DNA from 3 places in the Modicisalibacter sp. MOD 31.J genome. Region 1 is predicted to be linked to each of the others. Evidence: predicted binding sites of a transcription regulator. Region 1 holds the regulator's gene; each other region holds the start of a gene.
What was found. Region 1 encodes FNR, which switches genes on or off when oxygen is low (the NO sensors DNR and NnrR bind a similar motif). Its sites were predicted from a motif close to TTGATNTANATCAA; they were not measured.

Region 1 (5,886 bases):
CGGCGAGCAGGCGCGCATCGGCCACTACACGACGGGCGACCTGTTCGGCGCGATCAGCATTCTCAACGGGCAAAGCCGTTACCGCTTCATCGCCGAGCAGGAAAGCCTCTGCTACCTGCTGCCGCGCCAGCTCTTCGAGCAGCTCTGCGAGGCCCATCCGGCCTTCGCCGACTATTTCCGCCAGAGTCTCGCCGCCAAGACACGCCTGCTGGCCGAACGGCGATCCGCGGGCGGCGCCACGCTCGCCGGGTTCATGCTCGCCAGGGTCGCCGACTGCCAGCGTTCGCCGCGGGTGGTCGCCGGCGAGACATCGATCGGCGAGGCTGCGGCGCGACTGCGCGACACCCGTGCCGACAGTCTGCTGGTGGCCGTCGACGACCGCTTCGGCATGCTCACCAAGACCGATCTGCTCGATGCCCTGGTGGCCCGTGGCCTGCCCCGCGAACACCCGGTGGCCGAGCTCGCGCACGTCGAGCTGGTCACCGCCCGGGCCGACGACTACCTGTTCCAGGCGCTGGTCAGCATGACCCGTCATGGCATCGAGCGGGTGGTGGTGATCGGCGACGACGGCCAGCCGGCGGGCGTCGTCGAGATGACCGACGTGCTGAGCTTCTTCTCGAGCCGTTCGCACATGGTCAGCCTGGAGCTGGAGCAGGCCGAGGACCTCGAGGCGTTGGCCCAGGCCAGCGCGCGCCTGCCTTCGCTGGTCCAGACCCTGATGGCCCAGGGGGTCAAGCTGCGCTTCGCGATGGAGCTGCTGGCCGCCCTCAACGGCCGGATCATCGACAAGGCCTTCGAGTTCCTGGTGGCGCCGGCGCAGCGTGAGGCCTGCTGCCTGCTGGTACTGGGTAGCGAAGGGCGCGGCGAGCAGATCCTCAAGACCGACCAGGACAACGCCCTGATCCTCGCCGACGACGGCGACTGGGCCGAGCGCGGCGAGCAGATGACGCGCTTCACCGAGACCCTGCTCGAACTGGGTTACCCACGTTGCCCGGGCAACATCATGGTCAGCAATCCGCAGTGGGTGAACACCGTCAGCGGCTGGTGTCAGCGCATCCACCACTGGGCCGACGAGGGCGACGGTCCGGCGCTGATGAACCTGGCGATCCTGCTCGATGCTCATGCCGTGGCTGGCGACCCGCGATTGCTGGAGCCCGTGCGCGAGACGCTGTTCGCGCGCTGCTCGCACGACCAGATGCTGCTGGCGCATTTCGCCCGGGCGGCGCTGAGCTTCTCCACGCCGTTGACCCTGTTCGGCTCGCTCAAGCGCCCCCAGCACGGCATCGACATCAAGAAGGGCGGGATCTTTCCGATCGTCCACGGCGCGCGTGCCCTGGCCCTCGAACACCGCCTGCGGCCGACCTCGACGCTGGCCCGGCTCGAGGCGCTGGCCGACGAGGGTCATCTGGAGGCGCGCTTCGCCGAGGACCTGGGTGAAGCGTTGACGCTGTTCGCCGAATTGCGGCTCACCCAGCAACTGGCGCGCCTCGACGAACCGCCGGGCGCGCTCGACAGCGCCAACCGGGTGGTGGTGCAGCGCCTGTCGTCGCTGGAGCGCGACCTGCTGCGCGAGGCGCTGCACCTGGTCAAGGAGTTCAAGCAGCGCCTGACCCAACGTTTTCATCTCGAGTACTGAACAGGCCCGTCGAACCGGATGTCGACGTGGCTCGCTAAGGGAGTGTCGTGATGCTTCGATCCCTGCGTCGCGCGGCCGACCGCCGCCGACAGGTCAACGGCCGCTACGGCTGGCTCTTCAACCCCTACACCGGCGACGAACTGGTGGCGATCGACTGCGAGACCACCGGGCTCGACCCGCGCACGGCGGATCTGGTGTCGGTGGCCGCGGTGAGGATCAAGGACGGCCGCGTGCTCACCAGCGATGCCCTCGACCTGCGCCTGGAACGCCCCGCGAGCCTCACTGGGGAGTCGATCAAGGTCCACGGGCTGCGCGGTATCGACCTCCACGGTGGCGTCTCGCTCGGCGATGCCCTGGAACGCCTGCTCGACTTCATCGGCAATCGCCCGCTGCTGGGCTGGTGCGTCGACTACGACGTGGCGGTGATCAATCGTCAGTTGCGGCCGCTGTTCGGGTTCGATCTGCCCAACGCCACCGTCGATCTGGCCCAGGCGTACCGTCGCTGGATGCGCCGTACCCATCCCCAGGTCGAGCCGCACCTGGGGTTCGAAAGCGTCGCCCGGGCCCTGCGGGTGCCGTTGATGCAGCGCCACACCGCGCTGGGCGACGCCGTGACCACCGCCCTGATGTACGTGCGCTTGAAGCAGGGGGCCCTGGAAGCCTGCTGAATGAACGACAACCCGGATAGCGAGGACGTGAACGAATGGAATGGCTGCAGAATGGCCTGCTGGTGGCCGGGTTCGGGCTCCTGATGCTCGCCAACCTGTGCTACGTGAGACGCACCCAGGACCTGCACGGCGTGCTGCTGTTCTGGCGCCGGCGCCTGGGACTCAACCGCGGCGAGTTCCATTGCCAGCGCATCGGCATCGTGCTGATCCTGCCGGGCGTGGTGCTGCGCTACCTGATGCTGCTGAACGTCCTCTGACGGCACCGCCACGGCGGGACATCGCAAGTCGCGGGAGTGGGTGGTAGCATAGGCGCGCCTTCCACTTCTCCCTGCGTGTCGCACGACCCATGCAAGCATTTACCGGTAATCAGAAACGCGAGTTCAACAAGCTGCAGAAGCGCCTGCGTCGCCAGGTCGGCAACGCGATCATCGATTACGGGATGATCGGCGACGGCGACAAGGTCATGGTGTGTCTGTCCGGCGGCAAGGACTCCTACACCATGCTCGAGATCCTGCGTAATCTGCAGCGCAACGCGCCGGTGGACTTCTCGCTGGTGGCGGTCAACCTCGATCAGAAGCAGCCTGGTTTCCCCGAACACGTGCTGCCCGAATACCTCGACGGCATCGGCGTCGACTATCACATCCTCGAGCGCGACACCTATTCGGTGGTCAAGGAGAAGACCCCGGAGGGCAAGACCACCTGCGCGTTGTGCTCGCGACTGCGGCGTGGCTCGCTGTACGGTTTCGCCGAGGAGATCGGCGCCACCAAGGTGGCGCTCGGCCATCACCGCGAGGACATCCTCGAGACGCTGTTCCTCAACATGTTCTACGGCGGAACCCTCAAGTCGATGCCGCCCAAGCTGCTCTCCGACGACGGCAAGAACATCGTCATCCGCCCGCTGGCCTACTGCCGCGAGGCGGACATCGCCGAGTTCGCGCGGCTGATGGAATTCCCGATCATCCCCTGCAACCTGTGCGGCTCGCAGCCCAACCTGCAGCGTCAGGTGGTCAAGGAGATGCTCGCCGACTGGGAAAAGACTCACCCCGGCCGGCTGGAGACGATGTTCAAGGCGGTCACCAACGTCGCCCCGTCACAGCTCGCCGATCGCGACCTGTTCGATTTCCAGGGGCTCGAGGACAAGCAGCAGCGTCTCAACGCCTCGCGGATCGAGGCCTTCGATCTGCTGGCACGCGAAGCCTGAGCGAAACAACCCCCGACCGAAAACACCACGGCCCGCCGATGCTCGGCGGGCCGTGGTGTTTTCGCGAATGCCAAGTGGGCTGTCACTGACAGCCGGAGCCCTCCGCCATTTCCTCCAGGGCCTCGAGGTCGAGGATGTTGACTTCGCGCCCCTGGACGTCGACCAGCTTCTGCTGCTGGAAGCGACCGATGATCCGGCTGACGGTCTCCACGGCGAGCCCCAGGTAGTTGCCGATGTCGGCGCGGGCCATCGACAGGCGAAAACTGTAGGGGGAGTAGCCGCGCCGCCGGAAGCGCGTCGACAGGTTGACCAGAAAGCTGGCCAGGCGCTCGTCGGCGGTCTTGCGTGACAGCAGGCGCAGCATGCGCCGGTCGTCGCGCAGCTCCTTGCTCATGTTGCGATAGAGCTGGGTACGCAACTCGGGCAGGGCCTCGGAAAGCTGGTCGAGACGCTCGAAGGGGATCTCGCAGACCGTGGTGGTCTCCAGGGCGATGATGCTGCCGGGGTAGTGCTGCTCGTCGATGCCGTCGAGGCCGACCAGTTCGCTGGGCAGGTAGAAATTGGTCAACTGGTCGTCGCCATCGCCCTCGTGACTGACCTGCTTGAGACTGCCCGAGCGCACCGCGAACACGCTGGTGAAGGGATCGCCCTGGCGCAGCAGCGTGTCGCCCTTCTTGAGCGGCGCGCGGCGCTGGATGATCGCGTCGAAGCTGTCCAGTTCCTGGGTCCCCAGCGCCAGGGGGAGGCACAGGGAACTCAAGCTGCAGGTCTGGCAACGCGCTTCCTGAAGTCGCGGCCGGCGCACGTGGAGGGCGGAATTCGCCATGGTTGTCTCCCAGTCTTTCGAAGCACTCTCGCTATGGTAGTTGCATTATGGGTGATATAGCGAGGGTATGATCGTGAAAGTTTTTCTCAATAGTTGTTCTCAGAGAATCCGGGAGTAGCGGTCGCCCTTGGCGTCCAGGCGGGCATCGAAGGCCATCGCCAGGTGGCGCACCAGCAGTTGGCCCAGTGGCGTGACTGTCAGGCGATTGCCGTGACGCCTCACCAGGCCGTCGCGTTCGGCGCTCTCGAGCCGTTTCAGGGCCTCGCCGAAATAGGCCGTGGCATCGAGGCCGAAGCGTTCGCCGACCGCGTCGAGATCGAGGCTGAGGTCGCACATCAGGCGCAGGATGACAAATTGTCGCAGGCGGTCGTCGGCGGTCAGGCGCAGTCCGCGGCAAGTGGCCAGATGGCCGGCATCGAGCGCCGCCTCGTAGTCGGCGAGCCGCGTCGGGTTCTGGGCGTAGCTGTCGTCGATCTGACTGATCGCCGAGACGCCGAGCCCTACCAGATCGCAGTCACCGTGGGTGGTGTAACCCTGGAAGTTGCGGTGCAGCCGCCCCTCGCGCTGGGCCACGGCGAGACTGTCCGTGGGCCGCGCGAAATGGTCCAGGCCGATGTGCACGTAGCCGGCCTCGTCGAGCAGCGCGCGGGTGACCTCGAGGATCGACAGTTTCTCCTCGGGCGAGGGCAGCGTGGCCGGGTCGATGCGACGCTGGGCCTTGAAGCGCGCCGGCAGGTGGGCGTAGTTGAACACCGACAGCCGGGCCGGTGCCAGGCTGATCACCTGCTGCAGGGTGTCGGCGAAACTGTCGCGGGTCTGGTGCGGCAGCCCCACGATCAGATCCAGGTTGAGCGACGAGAAGCCCAGCCGGTGGGCCTCCTCGACCAGGTTCTCGGTCAACTGGCGCGGCTGCACACGGTTGATGGCACGCTGCACCTCGATGTCGAAGTCCTGCACGCCGAGGCTGATGCGGTTGAAGCCCAGCGACTGAAGATGGCGCAGGGTCAGGACATTGGCCTCGCGGGGGTCGATCTCGATGGCGTAGTCGCGATCCGGCGCGGACGACAGCCCGAAGCGGGCGTGCAGCCGGTCGATCAGATCGCTCATCTGGTCGAGCGTCAGGAAGGTCGGCGTACCGCCACCCCAGTGCAGTTGCCGGACCTCGCGGCGGGTGTCGAGGTGTTGGCCGACCAGCACCATCTCGCGATCCAGGCGGCTCAGGTAGGCATCGGCCCGCCGCGAGTCCTGCGCGCCGATCTTGTTGCAGGCGCAGTAGAAGCAGATCCGCCGGCAGAAGGGGATGTGCACGTAGAGCGACAGCGATCGCTGCGAGCGATTGCTGTTCTCGAGGGCCTCAGCATAGGCCTCGGCGCCGAAGCCCGGAGCGAAGTCCAGGGCGGTCGGGTAGGAGGTGTAACGCGGCCCGGTGTGGGCATAGCGTCGGATCAGGGCCGCTTCCCGTTCGGCAGGCGTGGCCGTGACGGCGGGGAGATCGGCGACGGTGGCTGGCATGACTGCTCTCTCGAACCGGGGGCGATGCGTTCATCGTACGTGG
Region 2 (5,886 bases), on a different contig from region 1:
TAGCGGCGGGTGAAGGCCTCGATCACGGCCGGATCGCGGGTGGTCTCGCCGCTGCGCTCGACATCCAGAAAGGCCTTGCCCGTCGCGTCGACGACGCTTAGCGCACCGCCGTCACGCTCCTCGACGGCCAGCGGTACGTCGTCGCCGACCATGCCGCGGAAATGGAAGGTCATGCGCTGCGACAGTCCGTGGCGCGCCAGCACCAGGGCGAAGAGCAGATCGCCGGGCACACAGAAGCGGCGGGCATCCGGGTCGTGAATGGGGTTGTAGTCGCCGGCCATCCGCTTGGCAAAGCGGCTCGCCTGCGTCGCGGTGATGCGGATCCAGCCATCCGCCACTGTATGGAAATCGTCGAGAAACATGCCAGTCCTGGTACCTTGAAAGCCGAACCGTCGGTGCGCCATCGAGCGGCCCGCGCGTTGGAATCGTTCAGCGAATGCCTCAATCGTGGCGTTCTACAGCATTGCGCTGCCGCTGACCAGAACGTGCGTGAAGGTGGCGTGCGTAAAAACGCCTCACCCAGGGCGCTAGCCGACGCCAGGGGCGCAGGGCGCTCAGGCCACGTCGAGCTCGGGGTAGTGGCGGAAGAGGCCGTTCTCGTTGAACGGCAGGCGGCGCTCGGAACTCAGATAGTCGGCGATGCGCTCGCGCCGGACGACGCGGCTTGTCAGCGCGGCCACGCCCGGGTAGCGCGGGGCCAGGCGCTCCATGGCACACGGGAAGGCATAGCGCAGCCCGCTGACCACCTGGAACAGCGACAGGTCGACGTAACTGTGTTCACCGCCGACCAGGCAGTCGCCGCTGTCGGGATTGAGCTCGATCACCCGCTCGAAGTAATCGAGAAACTTGGGTAGCCGCGCCTCGTGGAAGGCCTCGGCCCGCTGGCGCGCCACCCCCTTCTGGTCCTCGTAGTACTCGTCCGAACTGATCGGGTGGTGGACGTCGTGAATCTCGGCGACGAAGTCGGTCACGGTGAGCTGCAGGCCATGGGCCCACAGGCGCGTCGCCTCGTCCTCGGGCACCAGGCCCAGGCGTGGCCCCAGGAACTGCAGGATATTGGCGACGTGCGAGACGATCACCTCGCCTGCCTTGAGAAACGGCGGCGCAAACGGCGGACACGAGGTACTCTCGCCGTCGAGGTAGTCGGAGATCTCGGTGATGCCGGCATCCGAGGCATTGCCCACATCGATGTAATCGGCGCCGGCATCCTCGAGGGCCAGCCGGACGAATTCGCCGCGGCCCTGAATGGTCGGCCAGTAATAGAGTTCGTAGCGCATGGTCGTCTCCTCGATCGCTCGCTTCCCTGCGGGAACGACTAGCCAAGGTAGCAGAATGTGACCGGCCGCGGGCGAGATTCGCCCCGGCATCACGCCCGCCACCCGCACCGGCGGCAAGGTGCCCCGCCCATCGCGGCATGCGTCACAGCCGGGCGAGCAGTTCCGCCTTCTTGGCGGCGAATTCCGCCTCGGTGAGGATGCCCTTGGCCTTGAGGTCGCCGAGCCGCTCCAGGGCGGCGAAGACGTCGTCTCCGCCGACGGACGAGATGCCAGGCGAGGGGCTCGGGGACGGCGGCGGGGCCGGTTCGCTCGCCGGCGGGACCGCGGCGAGGCCCGCGTCGTCGGTCGAGACCAGAGTCAATCGGGTCACATCGACGCTGCCGTGCTGGCTGGTAAAGGTGATCGAGCCGCCGGCCCCCTGCTGCTGGGCGAAGCCGCCGATACGGTGATCGCCGGTGTCGTAGACCCGGACTCTACCGTTGCTGTGCACCGCCAGCCGCCTTGGCCCGGCGAAGTAGGCATAGCGCAGCTGATTCTGCGTGCCCCGGGCATCGGGCTCGCCGAGCGCCGCCGGCCACCAGCGATCGTCGGGGTCGGCCACGAACAGGCTCGAGGTGCCGGCCATGTCGCCCGTGTCCTGATACTGCCGGGCACCGCCGCTCTGGCGCTGCGACTGGAAACTGCCCGTATGGAGCAGCCCGGGCTGCGCGGCGAGCCGTTCGGCGACGTCGTGACAAAGCGCGTCCACCCGCCCTTTCAAGCCATGATTGAACATGTCGCCGAGCATCAGCATGCCGCCGCGCATCCATTGCCCGGAGCCGCCGAATTCGGGATGACTGAACTGGGCCATGCCGCCGTTGCCGTCACGAACCGCGAACAGCATGTGTATGACCGCTTCGCGGCTGAAGCCGTGACGCTGAGCGAGCTCGTCGACCGTCGCTTCGCCCTGGGATGAAAGTCGTGCCATGCAGGCGTCCTCCCTGATCGATACCGTCAGTCTAGCGGGTTTACATCGCGGGCCCCCGCTCATCTTGACGGCTTCGCCCAACGCGCTCTTGACGAGCGTCAATACGCGTTTACACGGGCCTCACTATCTTTCTATCCGTGGGTTTCACCGGTGGTCCCGGCGGGCCCAAGCGCCGGACCACATCCTCTTCATGGAGGGTTTTCCCATGGCCAAGAAACTCAGCGACATGAGCAACGTCAGCGAGATGAAGGACGCCACCCCCGGCGCGCCGGAATCACCCCCCGGACGGTCCGGCAATCAGGCGATGACACCGTTCGAGGAGTTCGACCGCTTGCTCGAGCATGTCTTCGATCGCGGCTGGATGCGTCCGCTGTTCAAGGAACGCCAGTTCTGGGACCGCTTCGACATGGCCGGGCCACGCCTGCCCCGGGTCGATCTGATCGATCGCGACGGCGAGTTCGTGCTGCGCGCCGAGATACCCGGTGTCGAACGCGACAATCTGGACGTCTCGATCGCCGATAACCGTGTCACCATCAAGGGCGAGCAAGCAACGACCAGCAAGGAGGAAAAGGGGGAATACTTCCGCAGCGAGATCTCGCGCGGGACCTTCGCCCGCACGCTGACGCTGCCCGGCGACGTCGATCCCGACAAGGCCAGCGCCTCGTTCCAGGACGGCGTGCTCGAACTCATCCTGCCCAAGCTCAAGGAAGCCCGTCGCCGGCGAATCGACATCCAGTGAGTGCCACCGAGGTCTGCCGCGCCGCCGTCCACCGCCGGCGCGGCCCTTTACGTCGGCATGCTGGCTTTTCCGTGGCTATTCCCTGATCTTTAGCACCTTGGCACCGCGCACCGAACGCGTCTTGAGTTCGATCAGCGCCCCGTTGGCCTCCTCCAGCGGGAAGGTCCGCACCGTGGGACGGATGTCGATCTCGGCGGCCAGCTCGAGAAACTCGACGATATCGCGGCGGGTGACGTTGGCCACCGACTGGATACGCTTCTCCAACCAGAGGTGTGACGGGTACTCCAGCGCCAGAAGAGCCGACTGATCGCGCCCCTCCTTGCGAATGGCATTGATCACCAGACGCCCGCCGGGGGCCAGATGACCCAGCGCCGCGACGATCGGCGTCCAGGCCGGCGTGGTGTCGATGATCGCCGCCGGAGGCTCGGGTGGGCGTTCATGAGTGTTGCCGGTCCAGCGCGCCCCGAGCTGGCGGGCGAACTCGCGCTCCGCGGCATTGCGCGCGAAGACGAAGACGGCTGAATCGGGATAGCGATGCCGCACCAGTTGCAGGACCAGGTGCGCGCTGCCGCCGAAGCCGGTCAGGCCCAGCGGCTCGCCGTTCTCCAGGGCCGCCAGACGCAGCGAGCGATAACCGATGGCCCCGGCGCACAGCAGGGGCGCCACCTGGGCGTCGTCGAGCGAGCCCGGAATCGGACAGGCGAAGCGCGCATCGACCACCATGCGTTCGGCATAGCCGCCATCGATGTCGCGCCCGGTGGCGACGAACTCGGGACACAGGTTCTCGCGGTCGCTGCGGCAGTAGTCGCACTCGCCGCAGGCCGAGGCGATCCAGCCGACCCCCACCCGTTCCCCCAGCCGCGCGTCGTTCACACCGCGGCCCACGCCGATGATCGTACCCACCACCTGGTGACCGGGAACGAGCGGCAGACGAGGCGGCGGCAGGCGCCCCTCGATCTCGTCGAGTTCGGTGTGGCAGACGCCGCAGACACCCACCTCGATGAGCACCTGGCCCGCGGCGGGTTGCGGCGCCTCGATCTCGCCGATGCGCAGCGGCGTGGCGCGCTGGGTCACGGGGGTCAACTGATGCAATTGCATGGCACGCATGGGGCACTCTCCGGTCGGTGACGCAGGCGATGATTCGAGTCTAGTCGGGGTGGTGGCGTCCGCCTTGATCGGTATCAGGTCGGCACGACCTGCCGGTGTCTCCGCCGTGTTCACTGCGGGAAGTGCTGTGAAAAAAATAACTTAGTGAAATTCATATTTGTGCCGAGCACGAGTAACATACCTGATCGCCGCCCGGTCGTGGCGAGGGTTGGCCACTCCGCCGGCGCTATCGAACAGGCGCGGGATACCAAATATTAATTAGAGACTTCGCGCTACAAGGCATCAGGCTTGCCCTCTGAGCCATCGCACGAGAAGGGTCGGCTTTTTTGCCAGGATGATGGATTCGATTGACACGCTAGTATTATGGTAAACGTCCCTCATGGGTCGTAACTCGGGGTCAAACAGACGAATGAAAACGCTCGTGCCAGCTGACGATTTCTTGCGGCTTCGCGGGAAAGTCTACCCGAAGTGCGCTAACGATTTGCCCGCGTCCTGGGCGTTTTCCACCTCATGATTTGGCGTCGACCCCAGCGGCGTAACGATGCCATCGCGTCCTCGATTCCATCGGGTACCTCGCGGATTTCCGGGTGCCCTGGCTCACGCCGCCGCCGATTCCATCCCGGCAACCTGGCGCCGCCCCCGTGGACGCGCCATCTGACCCGGCATTTCGTCGGCTGCACGGCGCTGCTGCTGCTGGCCTGCCAGGGTCCGGCCCAGGGGGCCGAGCACGATGTCGTGGTGATCGCCAACCAGGGAGTCGGCGCGCGCGTCATCTCCCACGACATGGCCCGCGCCATCTTTGCCATGCGCCTGCGCACCTGGCCCAACGGCCAGGCGATCAACGTCTTCGTGCTGCCCGACGACGACCCCGTGCACGAGCGCTTCGCGAAGAGGCTGCTCAACGTCTACCCCCACCAGTTGCGACTGGCCTGGGATCGGGTGGTCTTCTCCGGCACCGGCCAGGCCCCCCACCCGGTGGACGACGAACGGGAAATGCTCGAACGCGTGGCCTCGACACCGGGCGGTGTCGGCTATCTCGAGCGCGATCAACTGGAGGACAGTGTCCATGTCATATCGCTGGCGAATTGAGCGCCTGATCGCATGGTCGCTGTTCACCCTGGCGGGCTGCCTGCCCTGGCCGGTCGCCAAGGCCGACGCCATGGACACCCTGCAGGTTCACGGTTTTCTCAGTCAGGCCTGGCTGGTCAGCGACGACAACGACTTCTTCGGCCCGAGCAGCGAAAACGACGGCAGCTTCCAGTACACCGAGATCGGCCTCAACGTCTCGCTGCGCCCCCTGCGTGACGTCCTGGTGTCCGCCCAGGTGCTCAGCCGTCGCGCCGGTGACGACGATGCCAGCCCCAGGCTCGATCATGGCATCGTCGACTACCAGGCATTCTCCAACGCCCGGCGCAGGCTGGGTATCCAGCTCGGACGCTTCAAGAACCCGTTCGGCTTCTACAACCAGACCCGCGACGTCGCCTTCACGCGGCCGAGCATCCTGCTGCCGCAGTCGATCTATTTCGAGCGCACCCGCTCGCTGGCGCTGGCCGCCGACGGCGTCTCGGTCTACGACGAGGAATACCTCGCCGACGGCACGCTGCGCCTGCAGATCGGCATCGGCGACCCCCAGGCCGGCGACGATCTCGACGAGACCCTGGGACTCGGCGAGCAGGCCGGTTCCTTCGACGGCCGTACCTCCTACATCGGCCAGATCCTCTACGAGGATGGCGAAGGCCACTGGACCGCTGCCCTGAGTGCCGCCGACGTCACCGCCCGTTACCAGGACAGCGCGG
Region 3 (5,886 bases), on a different contig from region 1:
ATCACCGGCGTGCCGGCCAGGCACTGCACGCGCCGTATCACGGCCTCGGGGCGGAAGGTCCGGTCGTAGAGCCTGAAGCGTGGGCAGAAGTCGGTGATGCGGATGCGGCTGCCGAACTTGTCGGTGAGTTCGGTGCACAGGATCGCGGTATTGCGCTGGTAGTACTGCCGGGACTCGACCTGGTCCTTGAGTTCGATGGCGAAGTAGCCGTGATCGGCGGTGTCCATCAACTGCGAGAAGAAGGGGTCGCCGTCGAAGCGCGGCAGGCAGCACCAGACGATCCGGCCATCGGCATCGACCAGGGCGCCGATCTGGCAGTTGCCGATCAGGCCGAGTTCCAGGGAGGTGGGGCGCGGTTGGGACGACGCGCTCAGGTCGTTCGGGTTGGCAGACTCTCCAGCCATGTCAGTACCTCCTGTACCGAGTCAAGATAGCAGGTTGCGGTGGTCTCGCCGCCGCGGCCGACGCGTACGCTGAGCCCGCCGCGGGCGTTGACCTCGCGGAAGGCGTCCTCGTCGGTGACGTCGTCGCCGACGAACACCGGGCGGCGGCCGCGAAAGGTCGGTTCGTCGAGCAGCCGGGCGACGGCGGAGCCCTTGTGGACACCGGCCGGGCGCAGTTCGATGACGCACTTGCCGGCGACGGTCTCGAAGCCCTCGCCCAGCCTGGCCCGCCAGTCGGCCATGAAGCGGCGGCAGTCGTCGGCGCGATCGGGGGCGCCGCGGTAGTGCAGGGCCAGCGCGACGCGCTTGTCCTCGTAGTGCAGGCCGTCGCGGTCGGCGACGAAGTCGGCCAGTGCCTCGCGGCAGGCGGCCAGGCGTTCGGGGTGCTCGACGGCACTGTGATAGCCGCCCGCGGCGTCGCGCCATTCCAGGCCGTGGACGCCGGCCAGCGGCAGCGCGAGCGGGCCGAGCAGGCGTTCGAGTTCGGCTACCGGGCGGCCGCTGACGATCGCCACGGCGCCGTCCAGCTCGCGATCCAGGGTGGCGATCAGCCGGCGCAGCGGCGCGGAGACACGGGTGTCCCGGGGGTGGTCGACGAGCGGCACCAGGGTGCCATCGAAGTCGAGAAACAGCGCCCAGTCGTGGCGCGGGGGTGGTGGTGTCTTGGCATCGGGCGGTGTCTTGGAATCGGGCATCGTCTCGCCGGTAGTTCGCGAAAAACAGAACGTGACACAACAAACCGATAACGCGCGATGCGCTCGGCACCGCGCTGTCAGCATACGCCTTCACGGGGGCGGGGAGCGAGTGTCAGTCGTCGGGGGCGGCCGGCTGGAAGGCGCGCTTGTCGTCGGGCAGGCGTACCGTGTCGCCCAGGTTCAAGTCGCCGAGCGACTGCAGGCGTTCGCCGCTGCCGGGGTCGATCAGGGCGACCACGTCGCCGATGCTGGTGGCGTCGCGGTAGGCCTCGACCCGGATACGCACCGTCGCGCCCTTGTAGCGGCCGGTGAGGATGCTGCCGGGGTGGGGTTCACCGTAGTCGTTGGGATCCTTGGCGTAGTGGGCGGACACGCTGGTCTCGCCCGGGGTGTCCCATTCGATGTGCTTGTGCATGCGAGCTTTCCCTGTCGCTGGTGGTGTCACTGCACAGGGTAGCGCGTGTGGCGGGGGAACGCCCATGGGGGCGGCACGCCGGACAGGGCCGGCGTGCCGTGCGGGGGCTCAGAAACGGTAGCTGAGGCCGCCCATGACCACGACCGGGTCGATCTCGACGTTGGCGTCGTAGTCGGTACCGGCGATGGTGGCGGTGGCGTCGGTATCGATGTCGATGTACCAGGCGGCGGCGTTGAGCGCCCAGTGCTCGTTGATCAGCAGGTCGACACCGACCTGGGCGGCGGCGCCCCAGGAGTCGTCGAGGTCGAGGCTGCCCACATCGAGTTCTTCGTCGGAGAAGTGGGTGTAGTTGATACCGGCGCCGACGTAGGGCTGGACGCGCGCGTCGGTTCCGCCCAGCGGGTAGTACTGCAGGGTCAGGGTCGGCGGCAGGTGCTTGGTGGAAGCGAGGTTGTCGCCGTTGAGCGCGATGTCGTGCTTGAAGGGCTCGGCGGCGAGCAGTTCGACGCCCAGCTTGTCGGTGAAGCGGTAGCCGAGGGTGAAGGCGAAGCCGCTGTCGTCACCGACGTCGACATCCAGGTTCAGGTCGTCGAATTCGCCGTTGTCGCTCTTGGGCTCGACCTTGGCGACACCGAAGCGGGTGTAGAAGTCGCCCTGCCCGTAGGCGAAGGCGGGGCTGGTGGCGACCAGGCCGGCGGCGGCGAGTGCGGCGGCGGAAAGCAGCATGGCGGTACGCATGACAGGAACTCCTGAAGTGACGATGACGACGCCGATGTTGCATGGACTGCGTGTCGGCGACTGAAAGCCCCTTCACCATATCCCTGCCGCGGGCGGGAAAAATTGTCTTGAGACAAGAATTGGCCGCTGTGGTTTCCCGGGCACGGCCGGAATACGACCTGGATCAAGAAAATGAAGCGGCCCGCGCTTGGCGGGCCGTGGCGAGTCACTTTTTCTTGGCGCGCTTGCGCTCGTTCTCGGTGAGGTGTTTCTTGCGCAGGCGGATGTGGTTGGGCGTGACCTCGACCAGTTCGTCGTCGTCGAGGAACTCGATCGCCTGCTCGAGCGTGAAGCGTACCGGCGGCGTGAGGACGATGTTCTCGTCGTTGCCGGAGGCGCGCATGTTGTCGAGCTTCTTGGCCTTGGTGGGGTTGACCACCATGTCGTCGGCGCGGTTGTTGATGCCCACCAGCATGCCTTCGTAGACCTCGGTGCCGTGTTCGACGATCAGCTTGCCGCGGTCCTGCAGGGCGTAGAGCGCATAGGCCAGCGCCTTGCCGGGGACCATCGACACCAGCACGCCGTTGCGACGCTGAATGGCGGCGTCGGGCTTGAGCGGACCGTAGTGGTCGAAGCGGCTGGTGAGGATGCCGGTGCCCGAGGTCAGGGTCAGGAACTGGCCGCGGAAGCCGATCAGCCCGCGTGCGGGGATGATGAAGTCGAGCCGCACGCGCCCCTTGCCGTCGGGGTTCATGTTGGTCATCTCGCCCTTGCGGTAGCCGAGTTCCTCCATGACCGCGCCCTGGTGCTGCTCCTCGCAGTCGATGATCACCTCTTCGTACGGCTCCTGCTTCTCGCCGTCGATCTCCTTGATGATCACCTCGGGGCGGCCCACGGCGAGCTCGTAGCCCTCGCGACGCATGGTCTCGATCAGCACCGAGAGGTGCAGCTCGCCGCGCCCGGAGACCTTGAACTTCTCGGGCGATTCGCCCTGCTCGACGCGCAGCGCGACGTTGTGGATCAGCTCCTGCTCGAGGCGATCCTTGATGTTGCGGCTGGTGACGAACTTGCCGTCCTTGCCGGCGAACGGCGAGTCGTTGACCTGGAAGGTCATGGAGACCGTGGGCTCGTCGACGGTCAGCGCCGGCAGCGCCTCGACGGCACTCGGATCGCACAGCGTGTCGGAGATCGCCAGATCCTCGATGCCGGTGATGCAGATGATGTCACCGGCTTCGGCCTGTTCGGTCTGGACCCGCTCGAGACCCATGTGGGTCATCACCTGACCGATCTTGCCCTTGCGGGTGTTGCCTTCCTTGGTGATCACGCTGACCTGCTGATTGGGCCTGACGCTGCCGCGCTTGATGCGGCCCAGGCCGATGACGCCCACGTAGCTGGAGTAGTCGAGCGCCGAGATCTGCATCTGGAAGGGGCCGTCGAGTTCGACCTTGGGCGGCTCGACGATGTCGACGATCGACTGGAACATCGGCGTCATGTCGTCGGCGAGCGCGTCCGGCTCGGGGCCGGCGATGCCGTTGAGCGCCGAGCAGTAGATGATCGGGAAGTCGAGCTGCTCGTCGGAGGCGCCGAGGTTGTCGAACAGATCGAAGATCTGGTCGATCACCCAGTCGGGGCGGGCGCCGGGGCGGTCGATCTTGTTGACCACCACGATCGGCTTGAGGCCCTGGTCGAAGGCCTTCTGGGTAACGAAGCGGGTCTGCGGCATGGGACCGTCGACGGCGTCGACCAGCAGCAGCACCGAGTCGACCATCGACATCACGCGTTCCACCTCGCCGCCGAAGTCGGCGTGTCCCGGGGTGTCGACGATGTTGATGTGGTAGACCTCGTCGTCGGGTGCCTGCCAGCGGATCGCCGTGTTCTTGGCCAGGATGGTGATGCCGCGTTCCTTTTCCTGGTCGTTGGAGTCCATGATGCGCTCCTGCCCCTCGGCCTTGCGGTCCAGGGTGCCGGACTGCTGGAGGAGCTTGTCGACCAGGGTGGTTTTGCCGTGGTCGACGTGAGCGATGATGGCGATGTTGCGAAGTTTCTCGATCACGACGGGATCCTGCAGGGAAATAAGGGGCGCATTATAGGGTCTAGGCCGTGACCCCTGCCACCTTCACGGCCCCGATTTCCGGGCTTTTGCGCTGTCGTGACCTACATCAACGCCGCTTCGGCCGTTCCTTCATAGGCTTAACGGGACACGGCGCGAGTCGGCTCGCGCGGTATTGCAGTGGTCGTGGAATAAAGGAGGAGCGACGATGAAACGCGGATTGATGGGTGGCGTGCTGGCGACCGTGCTGGTCAGCGGCCTGGCCCTGGCCCACGGGGGCATGATGGGGGGCGGTTACGGCCCCGGCATGATGGGTGATGGTTACGGCCCCGGCATGATGGGTGGCGGCTACGGCCCCGGCATGATGGGCGGCGGCTACGGCCCGGGCATGATGGGTGGCGGCTACGGCCCGGGCATGATGGGTGGCGGCTATGGCCCGGGCATGATGGGCGGTGCTCTGCCGTTCGGTGACGAGCGCCTGTTGAACGATGACCAGCGTCGGCAGATTCGCCGGATCCAGGGCGAGTTCTACAAGTCCCAGCAGCCGCTGATGGAACGCCTGCACGAGCGGATGGAAACGCTGTACGAACTCTATGGCGATGAGAAGGCCGATCCGGCCCGTGCCGGCGACGTCTACACGGAGGTCTTCAAGCTGCGGCGCGAAATGGCGGACAACGCCCGTCAGGCGCGCGAGCGGGTCTACCGGATCATCGAGCAGGCGGGCGACGCCGGCGGCTCCCCGTAAGCGCCGGGTCATCGGGTCGTCGGGCCGCCGGGGTGTCACAACTGGCCGAGCAGATAGTCGAACAAGCGCCCCGGACTCTGGGCCAGCGGCTGCGAGAGCGGGATGCGCGGCAGCGAGAGCGGGTCGTCGCGGTGCGATAGCCAGCCGCCCTGGCGAGCCAGGCCGATGGTCACGCCGCACTCCCTGACGATGCGGCGGACCCGGGCCGAGGGGTCGCGGTCGGGGTAGGCGAACACCTGCAGCGGTTCCCGGCACAGGCGCGCCAGCGCCAGACGTGAGCGCCGCACCTGGCGGCGTATCGCCTCGTCGTCCAGGCCCTCGAGGGCCGCGACACCGATGCCGCGGGTGCCGAAGCGGATCAGGCCTTCGTTCTCCAGCCGCCGGATGCTGAAGGGGTCGATGTGCGGCGGCGGCAGATCGAGTTCGATGGTCAGGTAGTCGGTCACCGCTTCCAGCCGGTGGGCGGCGACGCCCGCCAACTGCTGCAGATAGCCGCGCAGGGCGCGGCTGTAGGCGGTGTCCCGCTGCGCGGGGGGCGCCGGCGGCAGGGGCAGGCCGGCATCGCCCAGCGCGTCGTGGATGCGCCGGGCATGCGGCCCTTGCCAGAGCCCGTCGCCGATCACCGCGCGCCAGTCGCCGCGGGCACGCTGCAGCTGGCCGCTGCTGACGAAGACGCTGGCGGGAATCGCATAATGGTCGAGCAGCGGCATGGCGGCGTCGAGGTCGTCGCGCCAGGCGCCGTCGAAGGTCAGGGCGATGCAGGCCTGTGGCTGGTGATGGGGCTGCATGACCGTCGCCAGGCTGACCACCCGGGCGATGTC

Region 2: the regulator FNR is predicted to act here: its motif matches at 2,333-2,346, upstream of KGR00_RS20595 (Hsp20/alpha crystallin family protein).
Region 3: the regulator FNR is predicted to act here: its motif matches at 2,445-2,458, upstream of KGR00_RS13640 (OmpW family outer membrane protein).

The regions. Positions count from the first base shown of each region.
Region 1 is NZ_JAGXFF010000005.1:226,653-232,538, reverse strand. Features, by position in the region: gene KGR00_RS17900 (putative nucleotidyltransferase substrate binding domain-containing protein) at 1-1,636, shown strand, start outside; gene KGR00_RS17895 (3'-5' exonuclease) at 1,687-2,304, shown strand; gene KGR00_RS17890 (hypothetical protein) at 2,340-2,561, shown strand; gene ttcA (tRNA 2-thiocytidine(32) synthetase TtcA) at 2,651-3,505, shown strand; gene fnr (fumarate/nitrate reduction transcriptional regulator Fnr) at 3,588-4,331, opposite strand; gene hemN (oxygen-independent coproporphyrinogen III oxidase) at 4,431-5,843, opposite strand.
Region 2 is NZ_JAGXFF010000006.1:171,682-177,567, reverse strand. Features, by position in the region: gene KGR00_RS20610 (DUF3581 family protein) at 1-362, opposite strand, end outside; gene KGR00_RS20605 (glutathione S-transferase) at 555-1,277, opposite strand; gene KGR00_RS20600 (SHOCT domain-containing protein) at 1,420-2,244, opposite strand; gene KGR00_RS20595 (Hsp20/alpha crystallin family protein) at 2,450-2,983, shown strand; gene KGR00_RS20590 (alcohol dehydrogenase catalytic domain-containing protein) at 3,059-4,090, opposite strand; gene KGR00_RS20585 (substrate-binding domain-containing protein) at 4,601-5,179, shown strand; gene KGR00_RS20580 (hypothetical protein) at 5,157-5,886, shown strand, end outside.
Region 3 is NZ_JAGXFF010000003.1:669,219-675,104, forward strand. Features, by position in the region: gene KGR00_RS13625 (glycoside hydrolase family 15 protein) at 1-404, opposite strand, end outside; gene otsB (trehalose-phosphatase) at 371-1,138, opposite strand; gene KGR00_RS13635 (hypothetical protein) at 1,251-1,553, opposite strand; gene KGR00_RS13640 (OmpW family outer membrane protein) at 1,662-2,291, opposite strand; gene typA (translational GTPase TypA) at 2,497-4,323, opposite strand; gene KGR00_RS13650 (hypothetical protein) at 4,529-5,065, shown strand; gene KGR00_RS13655 (polysaccharide deacetylase family protein) at 5,101-5,886, opposite strand, start outside.